Regions from separate parts of the Janthinobacterium woesei genome, predicted to be linked through region 2. Evidence: predicted binding sites of a transcription regulator. Region 2 holds the regulator's gene; each other region holds the start of a gene.
What was found. The regulator sigma-54, encoded in region 2, starts transcription at its own class of promoters, with help from an activator protein. The targets are predictions, from matches to a motif close to TGGCANGNAANCTGCTTT.
Positions count from the first base shown of each region.

Region 1: prpB (methylisocitrate lyase) is a predicted target of sigma-54. The motif match lies at 3,188-3,205, and genes of this name have one in related genera.
Region 3: ACQ4W6_RS02245 (CmpA/NrtA family ABC transporter substrate-binding protein) is a predicted target of sigma-54. The motif match lies at 2,197-2,214, and genes of this name have one in related genera.
Region 4: urtA (urea ABC transporter substrate-binding protein) is a predicted target of sigma-54. The motif match lies at 3,811-3,828, and genes of this name have one in related genera.

Region 1 covers NZ_JBNYXW010000017.1:68,554-73,795, forward strand. The annotation lists gene acnD (Fe/S-dependent 2-methylisocitrate dehydratase AcnD) at 1-916, opposite strand, end outside; gene prpC (bifunctional 2-methylcitrate synthase/citrate synthase) at 931-2,085, opposite strand; gene prpB (methylisocitrate lyase) at 2,237-3,124, opposite strand; gene ACQ4W6_RS19785 (hypothetical protein) at 3,467-3,715, opposite strand; gene ACQ4W6_RS19790 (hypothetical protein) at 3,852-4,088, opposite strand; gene ACQ4W6_RS19795 (MBL fold metallo-hydrolase) at 4,266-5,123, shown strand; gene ACQ4W6_RS19800 (M20/M25/M40 family metallo-hydrolase) at 5,202-5,242, opposite strand, start outside.
Region 2 covers NZ_JBNYXW010000001.1:220,720-225,961, reverse strand. The annotation lists gene hprK (HPr(Ser) kinase/phosphatase) at 1-748, shown strand, start outside; gene rapZ (RNase adapter RapZ) at 1,074-1,937, shown strand; gene ACQ4W6_RS01040 (hypothetical protein) at 1,938-2,135, opposite strand; gene hpf (ribosome hibernation-promoting factor, HPF/YfiA family) at 2,277-2,636, opposite strand; gene ACQ4W6_RS01030 (RNA polymerase factor sigma-54) at 2,706-4,184, opposite strand; gene lptB (LPS export ABC transporter ATP-binding protein) at 4,189-4,944, opposite strand; gene lptA (lipopolysaccharide transport periplasmic protein LptA) at 4,944-5,242, opposite strand, start outside.
Region 3 covers NZ_JBNYXW010000002.1:100,632-105,873, reverse strand. The annotation lists gene cobA (uroporphyrinogen-III C-methyltransferase) at 156-926, opposite strand; gene ACQ4W6_RS02245 (CmpA/NrtA family ABC transporter substrate-binding protein) at 941-2,131, opposite strand; gene ACQ4W6_RS02240 (ANTAR domain-containing response regulator) at 2,307-2,960, opposite strand; gene ACQ4W6_RS02235 (CoA-acylating methylmalonate-semialdehyde dehydrogenase) at 3,029-4,528, opposite strand; gene iolB (5-deoxy-glucuronate isomerase) at 4,542-5,242, opposite strand, start outside.
Region 4 covers NZ_JBNYXW010000010.1:72,753-77,994, forward strand. The annotation lists gene urtC (urea ABC transporter permease subunit UrtC) at 1-829, opposite strand, end outside; gene urtB (urea ABC transporter permease subunit UrtB) at 829-2,430, opposite strand; gene urtA (urea ABC transporter substrate-binding protein) at 2,504-3,757, opposite strand; gene ACQ4W6_RS13180 (DUF4349 domain-containing protein) at 3,962-4,756, opposite strand; gene ACQ4W6_RS13185 (DUF2760 domain-containing protein) at 5,075-5,242, shown strand, end outside.

The DNA.
Region 1 (5,242 bases), on a different contig from region 2:
AGAACATGGCCGCCGTGGCGCCAAATTCGGGCGCCATGTTGGAAATCGTGGCGCGGTCGCCCAGCGTCAGGTGCGAGGCGCCTACACCGAAAAATTCCAGGTACGACGAGACGACCTTCTGCTTGCGCAAGAATTCCGTCAGCGCCAGCACCGTGTCGGTGGCCGTGATGCCCGGCTGCGGTTTGCCCGTCAGCTGGACGCCGATGATGTCGGGCAGCCGCATCCACGAGGCGCGCCCCAGCATCACGCTTTCCGCTTCCAGCCCGCCCACGCCGATGGCGAGCACGCCCAGTGCATCGACCATCGGCGTGTGCGAATCCGTGCCCACCAGGGTATCAGGATAGGCGACACCATCTTGCACCTGGATCACCGGCGACATGCGCTCCAGATTGATCTGGTGCAAGATGCCGTTGCCTGGCGGAATCACATCGACGTTCTTGAAGGCCTTCTTGGTCCAGTCGATGAAGTCGAAACGGTCTTCATTGCGGCGGTCTTCGATGGCGCGGTTCTTGGCAAAGGCATCGGGGTCGAAGCCGCCGCATTCGACGGCCAGCGAATGGTCGACCACCAGTTGCGTCGGCACGACGGGGTTGACCAGCGCCGGGTCGCCGCCCTGGGCCGCGATGGCGTCGCGCAAGCCGGCCAGGTCGACCAGGGCCGTCTGGCCCAGGATGTCATGGCAGACGACGCGCGCGGGGAACCATGGGAAATCGAGATCGCGGCGCCGTTCAATAAACTGGCTCAGCGAAGCGTTCAGGGTGGCCGGGTCGCAGCGGCGCACCAGGTTTTCGGCCAGCACGCGCGAGGTGTAGGGCAAGCTGGCGTAGGCGCCTGGCGCGATGGCATCGACGGCGGCGCGCGTGTCGAAGTAGTCCAGCCCGGTTCCCGGCAAGGGTTTGCGGTACAGGGTGTTCATCATGTTGGCACTCATTATTTGCGGTCCTTGATCGGCACGAATTCCAGGTCTTCCGGGCCGACATAGTTGGCGCTTGGGCGGATGATCTTGTTGTCGATGCGCTGCTCGATGATGTGGGCGGCCCAGCCCGAAGTGCGCGAAATGACGAACAGCGGCGTAAACATCGCCGTCGGCACGCCCATCATGTGGTACGACACGGCCGAAAACCAGTCCAGGTTAGGGAACATGTTCTTGATTTCCCACATGACCGTTTCCAGGCGCTCGGCGATGTCGAACATTTTCGTGGAACCGGCTTCCTGGGACAGCGAACGCGCCACTTCCTTGATGACTTTATTGCGCGGGTCGGAAATCGTGTAGACGGGGTGGCCGAAGCCGATCACCACTTCCTTGTTCGATACGCGCTCGCGGATGTCCGCTTCCGCTTCGTCGGCGTTGTCGTAGCGCTTTTGAATATCCAGCGCCACTTCATTCGCGCCGCCGTGTTTCGGGCCGCGCAGCGCGCCAATGGCGCCCGTGATGGCCGAATGGATGTCCGAACCCGTGCCGGCGATGACGCGGCTGGTGAAGGTGGAGGCATTAAATTCGTGTTCCGCGTACAGGATCAAGGAGGTGTGCATGGCTTTTTCCCACGACGCCGAGGGTTTTTCGCCATGCAGCAAGTGCAGGAAGTGGCCGCCGATCGAGTCGTCGTCCGTTTCCACTTCGATGCGCTTGCCGTTATGGCTGTAGTGGTACCAGTACAGCAGCATGGAGCCGAACGAGGCCATCAAACGGTCGGCGATGTCGCGCGCGCCCGGCGCGTTATGGTCGTCCTTTTCTGGCAAGGCGCAGCCCAGGACCGACACGCCCGTGCGCATCACGTCCATCGGGTGGGCGGCGGCGGGCAGCGCTTCCAGCGCCGCTTTCACGCTTGAAGGCAAGCCGCGCAAGGACTTCAGCCTGGCCTTGTAGCCTTTCAGTTCGGCGGACGTCGGCAGCTTGCCGTGCACCAGCAGGTAGGCGATTTCCTCGAATTCGCAGCTGTCGGCCACGTCCAGGATGTCGTAGCCGCGGTAGTGCAAATCGTTGCCGGTCTTGCCGACCGAGCACAGCGCCGTGTTGCCGGCAGTGACGCCGGACAGGGCGACGGATTTTTTAGGCTTGAAGGGGGCGGCTTGCGGTGCGTTCATTGGTTTCTCCAAAATATAATAGTAATTTATAACGCCTGACAAAACCGTAGCGAGCGGCAGTGAGTTGTGGCTAAGAAGCGCAGCTGTGCTGGAGCACAGCGAGCATCGCAGGCCGCAAATCGCGACGCGCAGTAGGTTTGGTCAGGTGTTTTTATTTCTTTTGCGCGGCGAACAGTGCATCGAGCTTTTGCTCGAAATCGTGGTAATTGATCGATTCATACAGCTCCATGCGCGTCTGCATGGTGTCGACGACATTCTTTTGCGTGCCGTCGCGGCGCAGCGCCTTGTAGACGTTTTCGGCCGCCTTGTTCATGGCGCGGAAAGCAGACAAAGGATACAGCGCCAGGCCCACGTGGGCGCTGCGCAGTTCGTCCAGGGTGAACAGCGGCGTAGCGCCAAATTCCGTGATGTTGGCCAGGATAGGCACGTTGACGGCCTTGGCGAAAGTGGCGTACATGTCCAGGTCCGTGATCGCTTCCGGGAAGATCATGTCGGCGCCCGCTTCGACGCAGGCGACGGCGCGCTCAAGCGCAGCTTCCAGGCCATCGACGGCCAGCGCATCGGTGCGCGCCATGATGACGAAGTTCGGGTCCGTGCGCGCATCGACGGCCGCCTTGATGCGGTCGACCATTTCTTCCTTGCTGACAATTTCCTTGCCCGGACGGTGGCCACAGCGCTTGGCGCCTACCTGGTCTTCGATGTGCAGGCCGGCGGCGCCGAACTTGATCATCGATTTGACGGTGCGCGCCACGTTGAAGGCGGATGAACCGAAGCCCGTGTCGGCGTCGACCAGCAGCGGCAGGTCGCACACATCGGTGATGCGGCGGATATCGGTCAATACGTCGTCCAGGCTGGAAATGCCCAGGTCGGGCAAGCCCAGGGAGCCGGCCGCGACGCCGCCGCCGGACAGATAAATGGCCTTGTAGCCAGCGCGCTTGGCCAGCAAGGCGTGGTTGGCGTTGATGGCGCCGACGACTTGCAGCGGGGATTCTTCCTGGACGGCCTTGCGAAATGCGGCACCTGCGGAGTATTGAGTCATGTATGCACCTTATGGGGTATCGGGTCGTCCCGAATGTTTCATGGACTTGCTATGAGGATCAGTATTGCAAATGCCGTGCCAGGGCGATGCGGCGTTGCGGAAAACGCCACGCGGCAGAGTAAAAACGCAGGGAAACAGCCGCAGGCGGGCGTTACGTGGCTGTCACGCATGGCAACATGCGCTGTCACACTGGATGCTTGAGATGTTTCATTTTTGCTTCATTATTTCACATGAAACATTATTGAAACATGCAATACGCACAGGATTGCACGATGCAGCAGGGCGCGCAAAGAAAAACAGCCGGCGAAGGCCGGCTGCAAGCGTGAAAAACAAGACAGGAAACTAGGCCAGCCGCACCAGCGGATTGGCGATGATGTTGTCGATCTGGCGCACCGCTTCTTCGCAGGCTGCGGCAATGGCGCCGTCCTCGTCGTCGCGCACGAACTGCATGGTCGAGCCTTCGAAGACTTCCAGTCCTTCCTCGGTGGCGCGTTCGATGTCGCAGCTGGCTGACCATTTGCCATCGGTGGTGGGCACGACCAAGGGAACGATTTCCCAGCCTTTATAGTGAATTTTAGAACTGCTATCCATGGGTGCCTCCATATGAACTGACTCAATATTGTAAATCGTAGCATGAAGCGCAGCCGGCGGCGATATGTTTCACGCGCCATGTTCACGCGCCGCGCCGCGATCAGGCCAAACTTCTGGCTAAACGATTTACGCTGGCTCAAGGGCGCAGCAAGTTATCCACTTCCGTCTTGGCCACTTCCAGCCCGGCCAGGCATGCCGTCTCGGGGGCCTGGTAGCCACCCAGGGTGCGGCTGCGCGTGATGGCCTGCGCCTCGGATTCACCTTCGCGCTGCAGGCGGTAGCTAAAGTCCCACAAGTCGCCATTGTCTTTTTGCGGGGTCACGGAAATCGTAAAACCGCGGTATTGCTCGCTGCGTGCAGTGGTATCGTTCATGAATTCCTCCTTGTAGGAATGAGATTACCACGCAGCAAGGCGCAGGGTGCGCACGGCTGTATAGCGTGCAAGCCCGATCCCTTATCTGTTTTTTGCATGACAAAAGCTAATTCACAGCATTTTTTTAGCGAACTGTGACGATATAATGGCGCTCCCTCTCCGCACCTTGCCGCCGTGATGACTCCTCAAATCCAAGCCTTCTTCGACCCGACCACCGCCACCGTCACCTATGTCGTCTACGCAGCCGATGGCCTGGACTGCGCCATCATCGATTCCGTGCTCGACTACGATCCGAAGGCGGGCCGCACTTCGACCACGTCCGCCGACAAGGTGATCGCCTTCGTGCGTGAACACGGCTTGCAATGCCGCTGGCTGCTGGAAACCCACGCGCATGCGGACCACCTGTCGGCCGCGCCCTACCTGCAGCAGCAACTGGGTGGCGACGTGGCCATCGGTGCGGCCATCCAGACGGTGCAGCAAGCCTTCGCCAAGGTGTATCACCAGGACGGCGCCAAGGCTGACGGCTCGCAGTTCGACCAGCTGTTCGCGCCCGACCAGGTGTTTCATATCGGCAAGCTGGAAGTACGCGCCCTGCACGTGCCGGGCCACACGCCAGCCGACCTGGCCTACCAGATCGGCGACGCCGTGTTTGTGGGCGACACCCTGTTCATGCCGGACGTGGGCTCGGCCCGCTGCGATTTTCCCGGCGGCTCGGCCGCGCTGCTGTACCGTTCCGTGCAGCGCTTGCTGTCGCTGCCGCCGCAAACGCGCTTGTTCATGTGCCACGACTACCCGCCCACGGGCCGCGAGCCGCGCTGGGAAGTGACGGTGGCCGAACAGCGCGCCAGCAACATCCATTTGCGCGACGGCATCACGGAAGAGCAGTTCGTGGCCATGCGCACGGGCCGCGACGCCACGCTGGACATGCCGACCCTGATCCTGCCGGCGATCCAGGTCAACATCAATGCGGGCAAGCTGCCCGAGCCGGAAGAAAACGGCGTGCGCTATCTGAAGATACCGCTGAACGCGATCTGATTTCCCTTCTTACCCCAAGGGCAAAGCCCGGGGCCGCCCCCTGAGGGTACGACCCGCTGCTACGCCTGGCGCCAGACTTTACTCGCCCTGCTCCGGCGCCCGTCCGATCTCGCCATCGA
Region 2 (5,242 bases):
AATCAATTATTACCAGCGCCTGAAGGTCAACACGCGCACCCACGTGATTGGTGAGCTGATCGCCGGCGGTCCGCCCGCGCTGATCATCGCGCAAGGCCTAGAAACGCCGCCCGACATCCTCGCCATCTGCGACGAACAAAACATTCCCCTGTTCTCGACCCCGCTGCCGGCCGCGCAGGTGATCGACTTCCTGCGCGTCTACCTGTCGAAAAAGTTGGCGCAGCGCATCATCATGCATGGCGTCTTCATGGACGTGCTTGGCGTGGGCGTTCTGATCACGGGCGACTCGGGCCTGGGTAAGAGCGAACTGGGGCTGGAATTGATCTCGCGCAGCCACGGTCTGGTGGCCGACGACGCCGTCGAATTCTCGCGCATTGCGCCCAACATGATCGAAGGGCGCTGCCCGCCCCTGCTGCAAAACCTGCTCGAAGTGCGGGGCCTGGGTTTGCTCGACATCAAGGCCATCTTTGGCGAAACGGCCGTGCGCCGCAAGATGCGTTTGAAGCTCATCGTGCACCTGGTGCGCCGCAATGCGCTGGAAGAAGAAGTTGAGCGCCTGCCCTTCCTGTTCCCCACGGAAGACGTGCTGGGCTTGCCCGTGCGCAAGGTCGTCATCCCCGTCGCCGCCGGCCGCAACATCGCCGTACTGCTGGAAGCGGCCGTACGCAACACCATCTTGCAACTGCGCGGCATCGATACCTTGCAGGAGTTTATGGAACGGCAACGTTTGGCGATGAGCGGTGACTAGCGTTGCAAGGAGTTCGCCCTTGCAAGGGCGAACCGTTGCGCAGGCACGAAGCAATGCTTCGTGAATCCCCTGCTACACCAACGATTAGCAATGAGCGGGGACTAGTCTGCAATGGAGTCCTCGCTTGCAAGCGAGGACCGTTGCGCAGGTGGAGAGCCATGCTCTCCGAAGTCCCTGCTACACCAACGACTCGCCATGAGTGGCGACTAGTTACTGGCGCCAATATCATAATTTTTCATAACCAACACTACAGCCTCAATTGCAATAATCTGTAAAGATAATTGCCGCAGGGGCAGAACGTCGATCTTTATTGTATGATCGGCGTATGCATATCGTCCTTATTACCGGAATATCCGGCTCCGGCAAATCCGTCGCGCTCAATGTGCTGGAAGATGCCGGCTACTATTGTGTCGACAACCTGCCGCCAGCCTTGCTGCCCAGCCTAGTGCAAACCTTGCTCGACGAAGGCACGCCACAGCTAGCCGTGGCCGTCGATGCGCGCAGCGCCGAATCGCTGGCCAGCCTGCCACACAACGTGGCCCTGCTGCGCGACCAGGGGCATGACGTGAAAGTCATGTTCCTCACAGCCACCACGCATTCGCTGGTGGCGCGTTTCTCGGAAACGCGGCGCAGCCATCCCCTGTCGCACGAATTGCGGCCAAACCAGAATCCGGCCAGCCGCCGCACCCTGATCGAGTGCATTTCGGAAGAGCGCGAGCGCCTGTCGACCATCGAACAGCTGGGCCATGTGATCGATACGTCGGAACTGAGCGCCAACAAGCTGCGTGGCTGGATCAAGGAAATCATCGCCACCGAGCGCGCGCCGCTGACCCTGTTCTTCGAATCGTTCGCCTTCAAGCTGGGCGTGCCGCTCGACGCCGATTTCGTCTTCGATGTGCGGGCCTTGCCAAATCCGTATTACGACCTGGCCCTGCGGCCACTCGACGGGCGCGACGCTCCCGTGATCGCCTTTCTCGACTCACAGCCCAGTGCACTGGAACTGCTAGCCGACATCCGCGCCTTCATCGAAAAATGGTTGCCATCGTTCAAGTCCGACAACCGCAGCTACCTGACGGTGGCCCTGGGCTGCACGGGCGGCCAGCATCGCTCGGTGTACATGGCGGAACGGCTGGCGCAGTATTTCGGCGCGAACGAAAGAGTCGTCCTTCGCCACCGCGAACGCTCCTGATTAATCGAGGTGGCGCACCAGGGTGCATTCCATGCGCAGGCAATCAGCCAGGCCCAGATGCGCACCCCGCTGCAGCAATTCCAGGGTCACCGACATCATCAGCGGCGAGCGTAGGCGCATGGCCGCCACGGAACCGGCGCCGGCGCCGAAGTGGCGGTCCAGCGCCACGCGCGCCATCTCCAGCGACAGGCAATTCAAGGCTTTCGGAGGCAGGAAAGAAGTGAGAGTGACAACATACTAGCGCCTTCGCCGCCCAGATTGCGTTCCGCAGGGCGCAAAAAAGGGCGCAGTATGTATGCGCCCTTAGTTGATCACAACTGGTTGGAAGCGGCAGGCCGTTTACACGGCGGCGACTTCGTCTTCCGAGTTGTCTGGCAGATGCTTGATCGCCTCTTTACCGTGCCCTTGCACTTTGCTTTTGTACTTCATCACTTGCCGGTCCAGCTTGTCGATCAGGGTATCGATCGCGGCGTACAGGTCTTGCGACAGGCTTTCCACGTACACAGTTTTACCACTAAGGCGCAGGTTGACTTCAGCCTTTTGGCGTTTCTCTTTCTCTTTGAGGTTGTCGACGGTCAGAATCACGGCAATATCGATGACTTGATCGAAATGACGTTTCACGCGTTCCAGTTTCGTTTGTACGTATTCACGGATGGCTGGTGTCACTTCAAGATGATGTCCGCTGATGGTGAGATTCATACACACTCCTAAAGATGATCGGGTTCGTGCGGTATCCATCGTATCCGGCCCGCAGAGGAACCGAAAAAACTACAAGCACTTACGCAGACTCACTGGCGGAATTTTCAACGCTTCCCGGTATTTGGCAACAGTCCGTCGCGCAATCACCATGCCTTGTTCTCCCAGCATGTCCGCAATCTTACTGTCGGATAAAGGATTTTTAGGGTCTTCTGCTCCTGTCAGTTGCACGATCAATGCCCGTATCGCCGTCGATGACGCCTCGCCCCCCGCTTCGGTCGCGACGTGGCTACCAAAGAAATATTTCAACTCAAACATGCCATGCGGGGTCAGCATGTACTTTTGGGTTGTTACCCGCGAGATAGTACTCTCGTGTAAACCCAGTGTATCAGCTATTTCACGGAGCACAAGGGGACGCATGGCAACGGCGCCATGCGAGAAAAAATTCTTTTGTCGTTCTACTATCGCCTGCGCCACGCGCAAGATCGTGTCGAAGCGCTGGCGCATGTTCTTGATCAGCCACTTGGCTTCCTGCAACTGTGCACCCATGGCAATTTCGCCCTTGCCCTGCTTCAACAAATTGGCATACATGGCATTCACGCGCAGGCGCGGCATGACGTCGTTGTTCAGGGTCACCTGCCAGCCATTGCGGGCGCGCTTGACGACGACGTCGGGTACCACGTAATCGGACACGTCCGAGGCGAACACGGCGCCCGGATGCGGATTGCACAGGCGAATGACCGTCTGCGCCTCGCGCAAGTCTTCATCGTCGCAATCGAGGGCTTTTTTCAGCTTGTTGAAATCGCGCTGGGCAAACCAGGCCAGGTGCTTTTCCACGATGACGAGGGCCATGCGCCGCGTCACCATGGCGATGTGCGGAAAACGCTTGATTTGCAGCGCCAGGCATTCGGATGCATTGCGCGCGCCCACGCCGGACGGATCGAAACTTTGCAGCAGGGACAGCGCCGTGCGCAGCTCGTCGACGTCGATTTCCAGCTCTTCGGGCAGGCGCGCCAGGATGTCGTCAAGCGACTCTTCCAGGTAGCCATTGTCGTCGAGCGCGTCGATGATCAGCTCGACCAGCGCGCGGTCGCGCAATTCCAGCACCGTCACGCGCATCTGCTCCATCAAGTGCTCGCGCAGGGTGCAGTGGTGGGCTTCGAGTTGCGGGCGGGAATCTTCGTCGTCGGGCGCCTTGCCGCGGCTCGCTTCGCTCCAGTCGTTGTCGCCGCCCTCCATGGCAGCCGGACTATCGCCCGCCTCGCCGTCAAACGGTTCCGCTTCGGCCGCTGCGGCAGGCGCTTCCTGGCCGGGCGGTAATGGCGGCGCTTCCGCTGGCGCGGCCGTGGAACTCAAGGCGCCATCGGACAGCAGGCGCAGCGAGCGGTCGAGCGGATCGTCGAGGCGTTCGAGCAGGGGATTGTCCGTCAACAGTTGCTCAAGCTCCTGATGCAATTCTAGGGTAGATAATTGCAACAGGCGTATCGATTGCTGCAACTGCGGCGTCAGTGCCAGGTGCTGCGAAGTGCGCAGCTGCAATGATTGTTTCATTGGCTCACATGCGGAAGTGTTCGCCCAGATAGACCCGGCGTACCGACTCGTTCGCGATGATGTCGTCGGGGCGTCCCGACGCCAGCACCGAGCCCTGGTTGATGATGTAGGCACGGTCGCAAATACCCAGCGTCTCGCGTACATTATGATCGGTGATGAGCACGCCGATATTGCGCTCCTTCAAGAAACGCACGATACGCTGGATTTCGATCACGGCGATCGGGTCGACACCGGCGAATGGTTCGTCGAGCAGCACGAAACGCGGGTCGGTGGCCAGCGCGCGGGCGATTTCCACACGGCGGCGCTCGCCACCGGACAGCGACAGTGCCTGGTTCTCGCGCAGCTTTTCAATCTGCAGGTCGGCAAGCAGCTTGTCCAGACGCTCCTCGATCTCGGCCTTCGTCAAAAGGCGGCCTTCGAAGGTCTGGATTTCCAGCACGGCGCGGATATTGTCTTCCACCGTCAGCTTGCGGAACACGGACGCTTCCTGCGGCAGGTAGGACAGGCCCATCTGCGCGCGGCGGTGGATCGGCAGGCGGGAAATATCCACGCCGCTGATATCGATGGTGCCGCCATCGGACGGCACCAGGCCAACGATCATGTAGAACGAGGTGGTCTTGCCGGCGCCGTTCGGTCCCAGCAAGCCCACCACTTCGCCGCATTCGACTTGCAGCGAGACATCATGTACGACTTGCCGCTTGCCATAGGTTTTCTGCAGCCCGCGAACGATCAGGGTGCTGCCGCAACGTGTATTGTCCATTATTTCTTTCCTGGCGCGGGCGCCGCAGGCGCTTTCTCCGCTGCGGGTGCCTTGGGCTTCGGCTGGATCACCATGCGCACGCTGCCGGCGCCCGGGGTGCTGGTGCCGCTGTCCGAATTTTCCATCTTGAACACTTCATTGCGGCTGTCATACGAAATGAAGGCGCCATTGGCCACATCGGTCACTTTCGTGCCTTCCAGGCGCGTCAGCTTGGCCTTGGAAAACAATTTGACCACTTCCGTCTTGTTGTCGTACTCCACGCGCTCCGCTTCGCCCTCGACCCACAGGTCGCCGGCGC
Region 3 (5,242 bases), on a different contig from region 2:
GTGTGCACATGAAAAAAAGCACGCGCAATGGTTGTCAATGATGGTCAATGCTTGTACGGGAAGGTATTCCAGGCCGACTGTGCGGCGCTGGCAAGGCAGCATGGACAACGCTCGCTCGTTGAAACGAAGTGACTGGACGGCGGCCGATACGCAGCTCAGGCGGAAGCGGCCAACAGGTTTGCCGCGCCATGCGCATCCCAGGCATCGGCGCAGCGCACCACTTCGCCCACGACGATGATGCTGGGGCTGCCAAGGCCGCTGGCCAGCAAGTCGGCAGGTAAATCGTGCAAGGTACTCAGCAACTGGCGCTGCGCGGCCAGGCTGGCCGATTGCACCACGGCCACCGGCGTGCCCGGCGCCATGCCGCCGGCCAGCAAGCCCGCTTGGATGGCAGCCACGCGCGCCACGCCCATATAGATAACCAGGGTCAGGCCACTTTGCGCCAGCGCAATCCAGTTCGGCTCCGAGGCACTATCCTTGCCATGGCCCGTGACGAAAATGGCGCCCTGGCTCCAGCTGCGGTGCGTCAGCGGCACGCCGATGCTGGCCGGCGCGGCCAGGCCGCTGCTGATACCCGGTATCACCTCGACTGCCACGCCGTGGCTGCGCAAATAGGCGCGCTCTTCCCCGCCACGGCCAAACAGATACGGGTCGCCCCCTTTCAGGCGCACCACGTGCAGGCCCGCACGCGCTTCAAGCAGCATCAAGCGCTCGATGAAGGCTTGCGGCGTGGAGGCGCAACCGCCCCGCTTGCCCACTTCGACCACGCGCACGCCAGGCGCCGCATGCGCCAGCACGGCGGGATTGACGAGGTCATCGATCAGCACCACGTCAGCGCGTGCGATGGCCTTCACGGCTTTCAGGGTCAGCAGGTCCGGGTCGCCGGGACCGGCACCGACCAGCGTTACGCTACCTTGTTGTGCCATGATGAAATCTCCAGTCAGAAAAAATGGCCGATGGCAAACGACGCCGCATACGCTTCCGGCGCGCTGCCATCCCACACCGCACCGTCGCACAGGGTCGATGTGCGCATGGGCGACGCTGGCAAGGGCGTCTGCGTCATTTCCGCCGCCTGGCGGTACAGGTCGATGCGGCTGACCTGCCTTGCCACGGCCAGGTAATCGGGTTCCTCGCGCAGCAAGCCCCAGCGCCGGTGCTGGGTCATGAACCACATGCCGTCCGACAGATACGGAAAATTGACGGCGCCGCCGTTGTAGAACCGCAAGCCGTGCGCCTCGTCCCACGTCTTGCCCAGCCCATCCTGGTAATGGCCGAGGATGCGCGGCGCCAGCATTTCCTGCGGCGTATGCAGATAGGCGGGGTCGGCCAGGGTGGCCGCCATGGCCATGCGGTTTTCATCGCTGGCGTCGATCCAGCGCCCCGCGTCGAGCACTGCGGCGATCAGGGCGCGGCAAGTGTTCGGATGCTGGCGCGCAAACGCGGCGCTGGTGCCCAGCACCTTGCCCGGGTGGTCGGGCCAGATCTGCCCGCTGGTGGCAGCCGTCACGCCCACGCCATCGACGATGGCCTTGTAGCCCCACGGTTCGCCCGCGCAAAAACCATCCATCTGGCCGGCGCGCAAGGCTGCCACCATCTGCGACGGCGGCACCGTCATCACGCGCGCATCGCGCAGCGGGTCGATGCCATGCGCGGCCAGCCAGTACTGCAGCAGCATTGCATGGTTGCCCGTTGGAAAAGTATGCGCAAACGCAAATGGCCGCGCCGCGCCGCGCATGTGCTGCGCCAGGGATGGGCCATCGTGGGCGCCCTCGCGCGCCAGCGCCGCCGACAGGGTCACTGCCTGGCCGCTGTGATTCAGGTTCATCAACACAGCCATGTCACTGTGCTGCCCGCCGATGCCCATCTGCACGCCATACACGAGGCCATACAACACGTGGGCCGCGTCGAGCTCGCCGCTGTTCAATTTATCGCGCACGCCAGCCCACGACATCTCGCGGCTCAGCTCGATCTTGATGCCGTATCGTTCATCGAAGCCCAGCTTCGATGCCATCACCAGCGAGGCGCAGTCGGTCAATGGCAGGTAGCCGACGCGTATCGTCTGTTTTTCCGGATGCATGGACCGCATCACGTGGGCGCTGCTTCCTGCTTGGCTGCCCGCTTGCTTTGTCATACCATTCCTTGCTGAAAGATGCCATCTTGCCGCGCCACCGTCCGTGGCCAGGCTACCCTCACCGAGCAGCAAAGAGCGTGCCAGCAACGCAAGATGATTTGCCGTGCATAGCGGCTGGAAATGCACTGAAATGGTGCAACGCACCAGAATGCATCATGAAAGGCACGTGGATACCTCATCCCAGCAAGTCCTCCACGTCGATGATGCGCTGGGCAATGTCCGCCAGTTTCAGCTTCTTGTTCATGGCCATGCTGCGCAGGCGCTGGTAAGCCTGCTCTTCCGTCAAGCCGTGATGCGTCATCAACAGGCCTTTGGCCCGCTCGATGACCTTGCGTTCCTGCAACTTGTGGCGCGTGTCGAGCAATTCGGCGCGCAATTTCTCTTCCTGGCGAAAGCGCGCCAGGGCCACGTTGAGCACGGGCAGGATGCGCTCGGCCTGCAAGCCGGCCACGATGTAGGCCGAAACGCCGGCCGCCATGGCCGCATCGATGCTCGCCGTGGCGCCGTCTTGCGTGAATAGCACGATAGGGCGGCGCTCTTCGCGCGTGGCGATGACGATGTGCTCGAGCACGTCGCGCGCGTCCGATTCGGCGTCGATGATGATGAGATCGGGCTGCAGCTGCGCGATGCGCTCAGGAAGGTAGAGGTCGGCAGGCAGGGAGGCGACGATGTCAAAGCCCGATTCCAGCAAGCCGATACGCAGAGCATTGCCGCGCTGCACTTGTGCCGCCAATGCCGCATTCTCGTGCACGCCGTGCTCGATGATGGTATTGACGACAACGATGCGCAGGGGTCGATCAAGCGCTGGCTGGGTACGGCTGGACGTCATGGGAGCTATCTACAGTGGCTAAACAATAACCACTGTAGCAAGCAAGAATCAAACCAGACGCGTTTCTCTTATTTCAAGGTCGGCATGGCAAACTCGGCGCCGGCAGCCGTGGAAGCGGGCCAGCGCTGCGTGACGGCTTTCTGTTTCGTGTAGAAACGCACCGATTCCGGGCCATGCGCGTGATGGTCGCCAAACAGGCTGCGCTTCCAGCCGCCGAAGCTGTGGAAGGCCATCGGCACGGGAATCGGCACATTCACGCCCACCATGCCTACTTGCACGCGGTGCGTGTACTCGCGCGCGGTGCCCCCATCGCGCGTGTAGATGGCCGTGCCGTTGCCGTATTCGTGCGCATTGACCAGGTCCAGCGCCGTGGCGAAATCGGGCACGCGCACGATGCACAGCACGGGGCCGAAGATTTCCTCTTTATAGATCGTCATGGCGGGCGTGACGTGGTCAAACAGGCTGCCACCGAGGAAAAAGCCCTGTTCGTGGCCCGGCAAGACGAAACCGCGCCCATCGCAGACCAGTTTCGCGCCCTCTTGCACGCCGGTGGCGATATAACCGCTGATCTTGTCCTTGTGCACCTGCGTCACCACGGGGCCCATTTCGGCCTGCAAATCCATGCCCTGCGTGATTTTTAACGCCGCAATGCGCGGCACCAGCGCGTCGACCAGTTGATCGGCCACATTGCCCACCGCCACCACCACCGAGATGGCCATGCAGCGCTCGCCAGCCGAACCGAAGGCCGCGCCCATCAGCGCATCGACCGTCTGGGCGATATCTGCGTCCGGCATGACGACCATATGGTTTTTCGCGCCGCCCAGGGCTTGCACGCGCTTGCCTTGCGCACAGCCGGTGGCGTAGATGTATTCGGCAATCGGCGTGGAGCCGACGAAGCTGACGGCGCGCACGTCCGGGTGGTGCAGCAAGCCATCGACGGCTTCCTTGTCGCCCTGCACCACGTTGAAGACGCCGTCAGGCAAGCCCGCGTCCGTCAGCAGTTGCGCCAGCAGCAGGCTGGCCGACGGGTCGCGCTCCGACGGTTTCAAGACGAAGGTGTTGCCGCAGGCAATGGCCATGGGGAACATCCACATCGGCACCATGACGGGAAAGTTGAATGGCGTGATGCCGGCGCACACGCCCAGTGCCTGGCGGATCGACCAGGCGTCGATGCCGCCGGCCACTTGTTCGCTGTATTCGCCCTTCATCATTTGCGGAATGCCGCAGGCAAACTCCACCACTTCGATGCCGCGCGTCACTTCCCCCTTGGCATCCGTAAACACCTTGCCGTGTTCAGCCGTGATCAAGGCCGCCAGCTGATCGGAATGTTCTTCCAGCAACTCCTTGAACTTGAACATGACCCGCGCGCGGCGCAGGGGCGAGGTTTGCGACCAGGCGGGAAACGCCGCGTGGGCGGCGGCCACGGCCGCGTTCAATTCACTGGGCGTGGCCAGCGAGACCTTTGCCGTGACCGCTCCCGTGGCGGGATTGAACACGTCGCTGCTGCGCTCGGAGCGCGATACCATGGGGTTGCCACCGATAAAGTGGCCGATCATTTGCGTCGTCATCTTGCTTCCTTCATTATTGAGTCATCAGCCATTCATGGGCCGGGTCATTCTTGAAATGCCACACCCGTTTCGGGCCGGCCATCACGTTCAGGTAGTAACCGTCGTAGCCATATGGCACGGTGACGGGGTGGTAGCCGCGCGGCACCATCACCACATCGTGGTTTTCCACGGCCATGGCTTCGTCGATGGAGCGGTCATCCGTGTAGACCCGTTGATACGCAAAGCCCTGCTCGGGATTCAAGCGGTGGTAATAGGTTTCTTCCAGCGAACTTTCCAACGGGATATTGTCGCTGTCGTGCTTGTGCGGCGGATAACTCGATGAATGACCGGAAGGCGTCACCACTTCCACCACCAGCAAGCCATCGGCCTCTTCCGTTTGCGGCAAGATGTCGCACACATAACGCGTGTTGGCGCCCTTGCCGCGCACGGAACGCGTCATGGTCGATGGTTCGATCAGGCGCGCCGCACGGTGGGTGCTGGCCGGGGCGCTGCACAAGGCGACCTCGGCGTTGCCCACCGCCGTGATGCTGACCGCTGTTTCCAGTGGCACATACACGGCATACGGTGCGCGCTCTTCAAACACGCTGGCGCGCCCGCCGATGGTTTCCCAGGTTTGCTCGCCCGCCTTGACAGTAATCCTGCCCGTCAGCACGACGATGCACAGTTCACGCGTGCCCGTCTCCAGGCTCAGCGATTCGCCTGCCGCCAGCCGGT
Region 4 (5,242 bases), on a different contig from region 2:
CGTACAGGGCGCCGGCGATGCCGCACAGCACGGCCGACAGGGTCCAGACGAACAGCTTGAACCATAGCGGGTTGTAGCCCAGGAACATCAGCCGCGCTTCGCTGTCGCGCACGCCCTGCAGCACTCGGCCCAGCTTCGAGGTGACGATGGCGCGCGCGCCCACCAGCGCGGCGATCAGGATGGCCAGGGTCAGCAGGAATAGCACCGCCTTGGTGGCGGGCGCCGTGACGCTATGGCCGAGGATGGTCTTGAAGTCCGTAAAGCCATTGTTGCCGCCAAAGCCAGTGTCATTGCGGAAGAACAAGAGCATGAAGGCATACGTCATCGCCTGCGTGATGATGGAAAAATACACGCCCTTGATGCGCGAGCGAAAGGCAAAGTAGCCAAACACGAAGGCCAGCACGCCGGGCACCAGCACGACGAGGGCCATGCAGTACCAGAAATGCTCGGTGAACGCCCAGTACCAGGGGTAGGTTTTCCAGTCCAGGAAGACCATGAAGTCGGGCAAGCTGCTGTGGTATTGCCCTTGCTCACCGATGGCGCGCATCAGATACATGCCGTGCGCATACGCGCCCAGCGCGAAGAACACGCCATGGCCCAGCGACAAGATGCCCGTGTAGCCCCAGACCAGGTCCAGCGCCAGCGCGGCCAGTGCGTAGCACATGAACTTGCCCACCAGCGCCACCGTGTAGGCGGACACATGCAGCGCATGCCCTTCGGCAAAGATCAAATTGAAAATCGGCAAGATTGCCGCCAGCACCGTGCAGGCGGCAATCGCCATCCAGACAGGCCGTGTAAACAAGCCTTCTTTCCTTGTGATGGAGGTCATCATTCGACGCTGCGTCCCTTCATGGCAAACAGCCCCTGCGGCCGGCGCTGGATGAAAATGATGATGAACACCAGGATGGCGATCTTCGCCAGCACGGCGCCCGCCACCGGTTCGAGAAATTTATTCACTTCGCCCAGGCCCAGCGCGGCGATCACGGTGCCGGCTAGCTGGCCCACGCCGCCCAGCACCACCACCATGAAGGAATCGACGATGTAGCTTTGCCCCAGGTCCGGCCCCACATTGCCCAGCTGCGACAGGGCCACGCCGCCCAGCCCGGCGATGCCGGAACCGAGGCCGAAGGTCAGCATGTCGACCTTGCCCGTGGCCACGCCCACGCAATCGGCCATGCGGCGGTTTTGTGTGACGGCACGCACGAACAGACCCAGGCGCGTCTTGTTCAGGATCAGCCACACGGCCACCACGACAACGATGGCAAAGGCGATGATGGCCAGCCGGTTGTAGGGCAGCACGAGGCCGCCCAGCACCGTGACGCCGCCCGACATCCAGGCAGGATTGGCCACTTCCACGTTTTGCGCGCCGAAGATGGTACGCACCGCCTGCATGAGGATCAGGCTGATGCCCCAGGTGGCCAGCAGGGTTTCCAGCGGCCGCCCGTACAGCCAGCGAATGACCGTGCGCTCCAGCAGCACGCCGACCAGGCCGGCGACGAAAAAAGCGGCCGGCAAGGCGGCCAGCAAATACCAATCCTGCATGCCCGGCAGGTAACTGCGGAAGAACAGCTGGCACAGATACGTGGTGTAGGCGCCTATCATCAGCAATTCGCCGTGCGCCATGTTGATGATGCCCATCAAGCCAAAGGTGATGGCCAGCCCCAGCGCAGCGAGCAGCAGCACGCTGCCCAGCGAGATGCCGTAAAACACATTGCCGGCAAATTCCATGCGCGCCACCCTGCCCTTGATCTGGCGCAAGGTCTCGATGGCGGCCAGCTGCACGGCTTGGTCCGGTTCGTGCGCGCGGCCGTCCGCCCCCTTTTCCAGCATGGCTTGCAATACCGGCAGCAGGCGCGCATCGCTGCTGCCCGCCAATGCCTGCACGGCTTGCTTGCGCGTGGCGGCGTCCGGCGCATGCAGGTTGGCGCTGGCGATCAGCACTTGCAGGATTTGCCGGATTTCGCCATCGCCTTCTTGCGCCAGCGCCTTGCGAATCAGGGGAATTTGTGCAGGATCAACAGACTGTTGCAGCTGCTGCGCGGCCGCCAGCCTTTGCGCCCGTTCCGGCGCCAGCAGCGTCAGGCCCGACATGGCGCCCGCCACGGCCGCGCGCAAGCGGTTGTTGACTATCACGCCGTCGATGCCATCGGGCACGGCCAGTTGCTGGCCAGTCGATGGATCATAGGCTTGCTCGCCGTCAACGATGTAGAGCTTGCCGTCGGGGGTTGCATAGACAGCCTCGTCCTGCAAGGCTTGCAGCAAGCGGGCCGCGTCCGGCGTGGCCAGCGCGGCAATCTGCGCCACGGCGGCCACGCGGGCTTCAGGGTCGTCACCTGCCAGCGGTGTCAACAGGCCGGCAGGGATGACCGCCTGCGCCAAGGACGACAGGCACAGGCAGGCGACGGCCAGCAGCGATGTGAATAGCCTCATTGATATCCCGGGAAAACGTTGATGGTCAACGCCACCGGACGCAAACCCGGCAGCGGCAGCGGCAGGCGTCGCTCTACAGCTTCTGCTTGCCCTCATTGCCCTTGATAAACGGGCTCCACGGCTGGGCGCGGATCGGTTCCCTGGTTTTCCACACGACATTAAATTGCCCATCGGCCTTGATCTCGCCGATCATCACGGGCTTGTGCAAGTGGTGATTCGTCGCATCCATGGTCAGGGTAAAGCCGGACGGCGCCTTGACGCTTTGGCCCGCCATGGCGGCGATCACCTTGTCCGTATCCGTCGATTTCGCCTTTTCCACGGCTTGCGCCCACATGTGGATGCCCACGTAGGTCGCTTCCATCGGGTCGTTCGTCACCACCGAGCCCGCGTTCGGCAACTTTTGCGCCACGGCATAGGCTTTCCACTGCTTGATGAAGGCCGTGTTGACGGGATTTTTGACGGATTCGAAATAATTCCACGCGGCCAGGTGGCCCAGCAGCGGCTTGGTATCGATGCCGCGCAGCTCTTCCTCGCCCACGGAAAACGCCACCACGGGAACGTCGGTAGCTTTCAGGCCGGCATTGCCCAATTCCTTGTAGAACGGCACGTTCGAGTCGCCATTGATGGTGGAAATGACGGCCGTCTTGCCGCCGGTGGAAAATTTCTTGATATTGGCGACGATGGTCTGGTAGTCGGCGTGGCCGAATGGCGTATAGACCTCGCTGATATCGCTATCCTTCACGCCTTTGCTTTTCAAGAAGGCGCGCAGGATCTTGTTGGTGGTGCGCGGATACACATAATCCGTACCCAGCAGCACAAAGCGCTTGGCCCCGCCGCCATCCTTGCTCAGCAGATATTCCACGGCCGGGATCGCCTGCTGGTTCGGTGCGGCGCCCGTATAAAACACATTCTTTTCCAGCTCCTCGCCCTCGTATTGCACGGGATAGAACAGCAGGCTGTTGAGTTCCTTGAAGACCGGCAAGACCGATTTGCGCGACACCGACGTCCAGCAGCCAAACACCACGGCAACCTTGTCTTGCGCCACCAGCTGGCGCGCTTTTTCCGCGAACAATGGCCAGTTCGACGCGGGATCGACCACCACGGCTTCCAGCTTCTTGCCCAGCACGCCGCCCTTGGCATTGATTTCGGCAATCGTCATCAGGGCAACGTCTTTCAGCGACGTTTCAGAGATGGCCATGGTGCCCGACAAGGAGTGCAAGATGCCCACCTTGATCGTGTCGGCGGCAAAGGCTGCCTGCGTAAAGGTGGAGGTGGCCAGGGCCAGTGCGCCTGCGGCTGCCGCTTTCAGGATGATGCGTCGTGACATGGGGACTCCTGTGGTGGTTACGTGGGTGTCAATCAAGGGCATACATTGTTGTTAAAGCAGAATGCATGCCAGCATCTTTGCCCAGCGGGCATGGTGCACGCGCCACGCCGTGGTGCACGCACGACATTGCCGCCCGAAAAAAAACCCGGCTGCACAAGGACTGTGCAGCCGGGGTCTTTTTGCCGTAGAACGGTGCGCGCGCAGTTAGTCCTTGCGCGGCGCCCCTCGCAGGCGGCGCCAGCCCTTGCGCCCCAGCGGGAACAGCAGCACGAAAGCGAGCAGCCACGGCAGGATATACGCCATGGCCGTGATGGCGTTAGCCACGCCTGCCGACAGGTTTTCCGTGAAATTACCCAGCGCGCGCTTGATGGGCGTCCAGAACGAATGCTTGCCTTCGGCGCTGATGGCCACGTTCAGCAAGTCCGTATCGATGCGCTGCATCAACAGGGCATCGGCCGCCGTCGCCTGCTCCAGCTCGACTTGCACCGTGGCCAGTTCCTTGCTCACCTTGATCAGGGCATCGACATTCACAGCCGAGCGCTGTTCCAGGTCTTGCAGCTGGGCCTGGTATTGCTTCAGCATTTCCAGGCGCTTTCTGTTATCGAGCACAGGACGGCCCAGGTCTTCCACCTTGGTGCCCTCGCTGGTGACCTCGCCTTCGGCCGAGACCAGCGCGACGAGCTTCTTGATGCCCGCCGGCTTGGCGCGCATGCTGATGCGCGCGTGCACATAGCGGCCGCTGTCGAGGCTGGAATCGAGTAGCAGACAGCCATTTTCCGTATCGGCCTTGCAGGCGGCCAGCACTTTTTCATACAGGGGCCGCACTTGCGCCTCGTGCGCGTCGACGCTGACGCTATGCTCATAGGCCAGCAATTGGCTGCCCTTTTCCTTGCCGTCGAGGCGCGCGGCGCTGGACTGGCCGCCGCTCTCGCCCTTGCTGCCGCAACCGGCCAGGATAATGAGACCAGCCAATGCCAGCAATGTCATGCGCTTGTTCATGTAGTCCTCTTGTCAAGATGAAGGCCCTGCTTGCGCCAAGCTTATTGCCACATGAAAACCATGAGGAAAAAACAAGGGGCGATTTTAGTCGAAAGACACGTCTATCCACTGTTCTCTTGCGCTAGCGCAATAAAAATGCGGACTTTTTGCCGCAGTGGGAGGCCGCTGCAACTTTGGCGCCGGCGCCGTAACTGGTATCATGCGGGCAAACGCCAGCCGGCGCCTGTGCAACAGGGCCGGCGCATGCACCACCTTGCGAAGCGGCCCGGCCACCCCGCACCGCCGACGCCTCCCTACAGATCAGAGAAACGAGTTCCCATGAGCACATCATCGTCCCACCCATCGTTCTGGCGCAGAGTCCCGCTGGCCTTTGGCGCCTTTTTCAGCACCCTGTCGGACGCCGCCTATGCGGCCCGCGTGGAAAAGCTGTCACTGCCCGAGGCCGCACCTGTGGCGCCGGTGGCCCCCGTGCCGACGCCGGCCGCC